2 regions of the Streptomyces chlorus genome follow, and region 1 is predicted to be linked to the other one. Evidence: riboswitches for the same ligand, from Rfam matches in the RefSeq annotation. Region 1 holds a riboswitch; the other holds the start of a gene.
The links. Region 1 has a riboswitch for glycine ahead of gcvT (glycine cleavage system aminomethyltransferase GcvT). Riboswitches for the same ligand answer to the same signal wherever they lie in the genome.

Region 1 (3,405 bases):
ACGTACGCGTGAGCGGGCACGACCTGCCCGGCTCACCCGTGCGAGGACCTGCGGGGATCTGCGAGCCCCTACGGCGACGTACGAGGACCTACGCGCCGACCTACGACGACCTACGACGACGTGGGAGGGCCCGGAAGGCCGTGATGCTGTTGGTCGATTCGGCCCGGCGTTCCGGGCCTCGCGAGCCCGTACCGACGGCACTGGTACTCCGGCTGCGAACCGTGACACATTCCCGGAAAGTGTCACGGTCGGCGGGCTCATGCCCCGGGCCCGCCGGATGCGCCCACAGCATCAGCCGTCCCGGGGCCCTCTGCGACGGTTACTTCTGCCGCTTGTAGAACGGCAGCGCCACGACCTCGTACGGCTCGTGGCTGCCGCGGATGTCCACGCCCACGCCCGCCGTGCCCGGCACCGCGTACGCCCCGTCGACGTACGCCATCGCGATCGGCCGGCCCAGCGTCGGGGAGGGCGCACCGGAGGTGACCTCGCCGATCACCTCGCCCCCGGCGACCACCGCGTACCCGGCGCGCGGGACCCGGCGGCCCTCGGCGACCAGGCCGACCAGGGCGCGGGGCGGGGTCCGCTCGGCGCGGGCGGCGGCCTCGGCCAGGGCGGCGCGGCCCACGAAGTCGCCCTCCTTCTCGAACTTCACCACCCGGCCGAACCCGGCGTCGAACGGCGTCATGGAGGTGCTCAGTTCATTGCCGTACAGCGGCATGCCGGCCTCCAGACGCAGCGTGTCCCGGCAGGACAGCCCGCACGGGACCAACCCGACGCCCTCGCCCGCCTTGGTCAGCGCCTGCCACAGCTCCACCGCGTGCTCCGGCTTCACGAACAGCTCGAAGCCGTCCTCGCCGGTGTAGCCGGTACGGGCGATGAGGGCGGGGAGGCCCGCGACCGTGCCGGGCTGCCCGGTGTAGTACTTCATGCCCTCGACGTCGGTGTCGGCGTCGGTCAGGGACTGCAGGATGCCGGCGGACTCGGGGCCCTGCACCGCGAGCAGCGCGTACGCGTCGCGGTCGTCACGGACCTCGGCGTCGAAACCGGCCGACCGCTCCACGAGCGCGTCCAGCACCACCTGGGCGTTGGAGGCGTTCGCGACGACCAGGTAGCGAGGGGACCCGGCCTCGGTGTCGTCGAGCCGGTAGACGATCAGGTCGTCCAGGATGCCGCCGTCCTCGCGGCAGATCATGGTGTAGCGGGCACGGCCGGGCTTGACGGTCCCGATGGTGCCGACCAGCGCGTGATCGAGGAACCGGGACGCCTGCGGGCCGGTGACGGTGATCTCGCCCATGTGGGAGAGATCGAAGAGACCGGCCCTCGTCCGCACGGCGTTGTGCTCGTCGCGTTCGGAGCCGTAGCGCAGGGGCATGTCCCAGCCGGCGAAATCGGTCATCGTGGCACCGAGTGAACGATGCAGGGCGTCGAGCGCGGTCCGGCGGAGTTCGGTACTGCTCATCGGTCGGTCTCCCAGGGCAGGACAGGCGAGGTCTTTCCTCCCCATCTGTCATCGGAACCTGAGAGGTTCGCCATGACCGCCCGCGCAGGGGACGACCACGGCTTGCACCTTGGGTGGAGCCACCGGCGACTCGCGCGGGGCCCGCTTTTCAGATGTGCCTCGCCCACGCGGTAACGGTGCCTGAGAGATTCAAGGGAGGGACTTGCTCCTTCGGCGCCCCGACGGCAACGGTGCCGGGGACTCTCCCGCGCGGATTCAAACGGCCGGTATGCAGTTGGCGCGCTCATCATTGCACGCATCGCGGGGCCGCGGCAGGGGGACCCTTCCGGGAGAAGCACAGGGTATTCGGGTGTTCACGGACGGCTGTGACAGGCCTGTATCGGGAAAGGGACGGAAACCAGAGACACCCGGCGTTACCGTCTCTTTACACTCGGCGGGGAGGTGTTCGGTGCCTGGGCACAGGGCCGGACAGCCCCCAGGGGAGGACTCACGGTGAACAAGGCCAGGGCGTACGCCACCACCACGGGCGTCACGCTGTCCGAGCAGCAGGCCCCCTCGGCCCGGGAGGCATGCGGCACCCTGCCCGCGCCTGTCGTCCGCGACCTGCGCGAGCGCGCCGGCCGCAGCCCGCACGCCCTGATCTTCGGCCCCCGCGACCTCGTCGTGGTCACCGGACTGCCCGGCAGCGGCAAGTCCACCCTCATGCGGCGCGCGGCGCGCGGCACCCTGATCGACTCGCAGGACACCCGCGACCGGTGGGACCGCGGCATGCCGCGCCTCCTGCCGTACGCGGTGTACCGGCCCCTGGTCCGCCTCGCCCACTACGCCGGACTGCGGCGCGCCCTGCGCACCGGCGAGGGAGTCGTCGTCCACGACTGCGGCACGCAGGCCTGGGTGCGCCGCTGGCTGGCCCGCGAGGCCCGCCGCCGGGGCGCGGACCTGCATCTGCTGCTGCTCGACGTCCCTCCGGAGCAGGCCCTGGACGGCCAGCGTGAGCGCGGCCGCGGGGTCTCCCGGTACGCCTTCCGGCGCCACCGCACCGCCATCGACCGGCTGCTGACGTCCGTGACGCGCGGTGACCTGCCCGCGGGCTGCGGCTCGGCCGTCCTGGCCGACCGCGACGCGGCGAACGCACTGCACCGCATCGACTTCACGGACTGACGGCCGCACAGGCGGCCGGCCGGTGTGCGGACAGGCGGCCGTAAGGGCCGACCGCCGGGCGCGGCAGCGGTTAGCCTTTCAGCCACAGCAGTGGTTCCAGGCAGGCGGTAGGCAGATGGACTTCCCGGCGGGCTTCTCCGCGGACTTCCCGGCACAGACTCACCCCCATCCGCACGGCGGATGGCCCGGCAACGAGCTGGAGGAGGTGCTCTCCGCCTCCCTCGGCGTCCCCTCGGCCGACGGCCGGATCATCGAGGTACTGGGCCGGAGTTATGTGTGGATACCGCTGCCGGGCGGCGGCGGACCGGACAGCGGCCCGCTGGACCTGCCCACGATGGAGATCGAAGGCCAGGCGTACGTCCCGGTCTTCAGTTCCGAGGAACAGTTCCGCCAGGTCGTCGGCTCCCACATGTCGTTCACCGTCGCGCCCGCGGTGGAGTTCGCACGCGGTCTGCCACCGCAGGCCGGGATCGCCGTGAACCCCGGGGGAGTGGTCGGCATCCCGCTGCCGCCGCCCGCCGTCGCCGCCCTGTGCCGCGCCGGACGCGGACCGCTGGACGGCCCCGCGAGCGGCGGCCGGGTCAAGCTGTTCGAACCCGACTGGCAGGACGACCCGGTGGACTTCCTCGCCGCCGCCTCCACGGAGTTCGAGGCCCTCGGTCTCGTCTCCACCGCCCGCCGCTGCCTCGCCGAGATCGAGACGGCCGGACCGGTGCTGTTCGTCGGCGTCGAACTGTCCCCCGCCGAACTGACCCGTGCGGAGGGCGATCTGCGGGCCGCGCCGA
Region 2 (3,405 bases), on a different contig from region 1:
CCTGCGGGGGCCCACGGACGATCCAGCGGTGGTGCGTGAGGCGGCGGCGCGGCTGCTGGACTCGGTCGACACGACGGGTGGCGTGCGGCTGCTGGGCGTGGGGGTCAGCGGGCTCGCCGACTATACGCAGGAGGACCTGTTCGCGCAGGCGGCGGGGGAGCGGGGCAAGGAACTGCTGGGCGAGGAAGCGGAGGCGGCAGTGCTCGCGGAGGAACGGCAACAGGCGGGTGCCGAGCGGCGCTGGCCGGCCGGGCACGACGTGAGGCACAGCGAGTACGGTCATGGGTGGGTCCAGGGCAGCGGCCTCGGGCGGGTCACCGTGCGGTTCGAGACGCCAGGATCGGCGCCGGGGCGGGTGAGGACCTTCCGGACCGACGACCCGGCCCTGCACCCCGCGGATCCGCTGCCGTTGGTGGAGCGAAGACCTGGGGACAGCGGGAAGAGCGCGGACGGCCCGAGCGGCGAGGACAGCCAGGACGGCGACGGTCAGGACAGTGACGGTCAGGGCGATGAGGGCACCCAGGACGGCAGGGCCGACGGCGACGCCCGGGGCGCCCAGGACGGCCGGGACACCCGGGATACCCGGGATACCCGGGGCAGTCAGGTTTCAAGGGCTGGTGCGGGGGCGGTGGCCGATGTTACGGACCCGGGGGCCTTGGGCGGGTGAGGGTGCTGCCCTGTGTGAGTCCGGAGGCAGGCCCTGGACGGGCGGGTGCCGGGTCGGTGGCTCGGATGCGCCATGGGTCGTCGTCAGGCAGAGTCGTCCCTGCCGGCGAGCCTGCCGAAGTCGTGGTCCGGGAGCGGGGGAGGGGGAGGGGGAGGGGCGGCCGTGTCCAGGCCGTAGTGGTGGTAGAGCTGGAGCTCCTGCTCCGGGGAGAGATGGCGGCCCACACCGAAGTCGGGGGCGTCCTTGATCAGAGCGCGTTCGAAGGGGATGTGGAGGCCGCCGTCGATCAGTTCGCTCGGTTCCAGGGGGACGAAGGCGTCCCTGCTGAACAGGCCGGTGCGTATCGCCGCCCACTCCGGCACGCCGGTGGCGTCGTCGAGATAGACCTCGTCTATCGTGCCGATCCGGTTGCCATTGCGGTCGAACGCCTTGCGGCCGATCAGGTTGCGCGGATCGATGTCGGTCTGCACGGGCCCTCCACAGGTCGCAAGGATTCGTCAGCACTACAAAACGGCACAATCGGCGGAGCGGCCACTCGAAAGTCCGGGTCTTGCCCTCGCTGGTACCCTGGCAGCGGCTGCTGACCCCGTGCGGGAGAGCCCTCCCTGCATCATCGGAGGGCGCCGAAGGAGCAAATCCTCCCCGGAATCTCTCAGGCCCACGTACCGCATGGACGAGGTCACTCTGGAAAGCAGGGCGGGTGTCGACGGCTCCCGCTCTCACCGACGGTGAAAGCCGGCCGCCCCGGGCGGCCGGTGAAGCTCTCAGGTTGAGATGACAGAGGGGGAGGCCGTCCGGGCACCCGCCATGGTGCCCCTCGAAGGTCGTCGGACCAGGAGGCCTCCGCACATGACCGCCCATCGCATTGCCCTCTCCGAGCTCGAACAGGGAACGCCCTTCGAACAGCGTCATATCGGCCCCGACCACGAGGCCCGCGCCAAGATGCTGGCGCAGGTCGGCTACGGCTCGCTCGACGAGCTGACGGCCGCCGCGGTCCCGGACGTGATCAAGAACGCCGACGCGCTGGACCTGCCGGGTGCCCGGACCGAGCCCGAGGTGCTGGCCGAACTGCGGTCACTGGCCGACCGCAACGAGGTGCTCGGCTCCATGATCGGGCTGGGGTACTACGGGACCTTCACGCCGCCCGTCATCCTGCGGAACGTCATGGAGAACCCCGCCTGGTACACGGCCTACACGCCGTACCAGCCCGAGATCTCGCAGGGGCGGCTCGAGGCGCTGCTGAACTTCCAGACCATGGTCGCCGAGCTCACCGGCCTGCCGACCTCCGGAGCCTCCCTGCTCGACGAGGGCACCGCGGCCGCCGAGGCGATGGCGCTGTCGCGCCGCATGGGCAAGAACAAGAAGGGCCTGTTCCTGGTCGACGCGGACGCGCTGCCGCAGACCATCGCCGTCATCCAGACGCGCGCCGAGCCGGCGGGTGTCGAGATCGTCGTCGCCGACCTGAGCGAGGGTATCCCCGCCGAGGTCGCCGAGCGTGAGATCAACGGCGTGCTGATCCAGTACCCGGGCGCCTCCGGTGCCGTACGCGATATCAAGCCGGTGATCGACCAGGCGCACGAACTGGGCGCGCTCGTCACCGTCGCCGCCGATCTGCTCGCCCTCACGCTGCTGACGTCTCCCGGTGAACTCGGCGCGGACATCGCGGTCGGCACGACGCAGCGCTTCGGCGTGCCGATGGGCTTCGGCGGACCGCACGCCGGATACATGGCCGTGCAGGAGAAGATGGCGCGCAGCCTGCCCGGACGGCTCGTCGGTGTCTCCGTCGACGCGGACGGGCACAAGGCCTACCGGCTCGCGCTCCAGACCCGCGAGCAGCACATCCGCCGTGAGAAGGCCACCAGCAACATCTGTACCGCCCAGGTGCTGCTCGCCGTCATGGCGGGCATGTACGCCGTGTACCACGGCCCCGAGGGGCTGAGGACCATCGCGTGGCGCACGCACCGCTACGCGACCGTCCTCGCCGAGGGGCTCCGGGCCGGTGGCGTGGAGATCGTCCACGACGCGTACTTCGACACGCTGACCGTGCGGGTCCCGGGGCGGGCCGCCGAGGTCGTCGCCGCCGCCCGTGACAACGGCGTCAACCTGTACCTCGCCGACGCCGACCTCGTCTCGATCGCCTGCGACGAGACCACCACACGGGACCGGCTCGCCGCCGTGTGGAGCGCCTTCGGTGTCGAAGGTGACGTCGAGTCCCTGGACGCGGTCGCGGGGAACACTCTCCCGGACGCCCTGCTGCGCACCGACGAGTACCTGACGCACCCCGTCTTCCACCAGCACCGCTCCGAGACCGCGATGCTGCGCTACCTGCGCAGGCTCGCCGACCGCGACTACGCGCTGGACCGCGGCATGATCCCGCTGGGCTCCTGCACCATGAAGCTCAACGCGACCGCGGAGATGGAGCCCATCACCTGGCCCGAGTTCGGGCAGCTGCACCCCTTCGCGCCGGCCGGGCAGGCCCAGGGCTACCTCACGCTCATCCACGAGCTGGAGGACCGGCTCGCGGAGGTCACCGGCTACGACAAGGTGAGCCTCCAGCCCAACGCGGGCTCCCAGGGCGAACTGGCAGGGCTGCTCGCCGTACGCGGCTACCACCGGGCCAACGGTGACGAGCAGCGCACCGTCTGCCTCATCCCGTCCTCCGCGCACGGCACCAACGCCGCCAGCGCCGTCATGGCCGGCATGAAGGTCGTCGTCGTGAAGACCGCAGAGGACGGCGA

Region 2: linked by a shared signal. The riboswitch ahead of gcvP (aminomethyl-transferring glycine dehydrogenase) and the one ahead of gcvT (glycine cleavage system aminomethyltransferase GcvT) in region 1 are both predicted to bind glycine.

Annotation. Positions count from the first base shown of each region.
Region 1 covers NZ_JBHSOA010000018.1:31,092-34,496, forward strand. The annotation lists gene gcvT (glycine cleavage system aminomethyltransferase GcvT) at 320-1,459, opposite strand; glycine riboswitch at 1,495-1,617, opposite strand; glycine riboswitch at 1,618-1,717, opposite strand; gene ACFPZI_RS09965 (AAA family ATPase) at 1,952-2,620, shown strand; gene ACFPZI_RS09970 (enhanced serine sensitivity protein SseB) at 2,736-3,405, shown strand, end outside.
Region 2 covers NZ_JBHSOA010000102.1:16,744-20,148, reverse strand. The annotation lists gene ACFPZI_RS32930 (DNA polymerase IV) at 1-667, shown strand, start outside; gene ACFPZI_RS32925 (PRC-barrel domain-containing protein) at 751-1,137, opposite strand; glycine riboswitch at 1,249-1,345, shown strand; gene gcvP (aminomethyl-transferring glycine dehydrogenase) at 1,517-3,405, shown strand, end outside.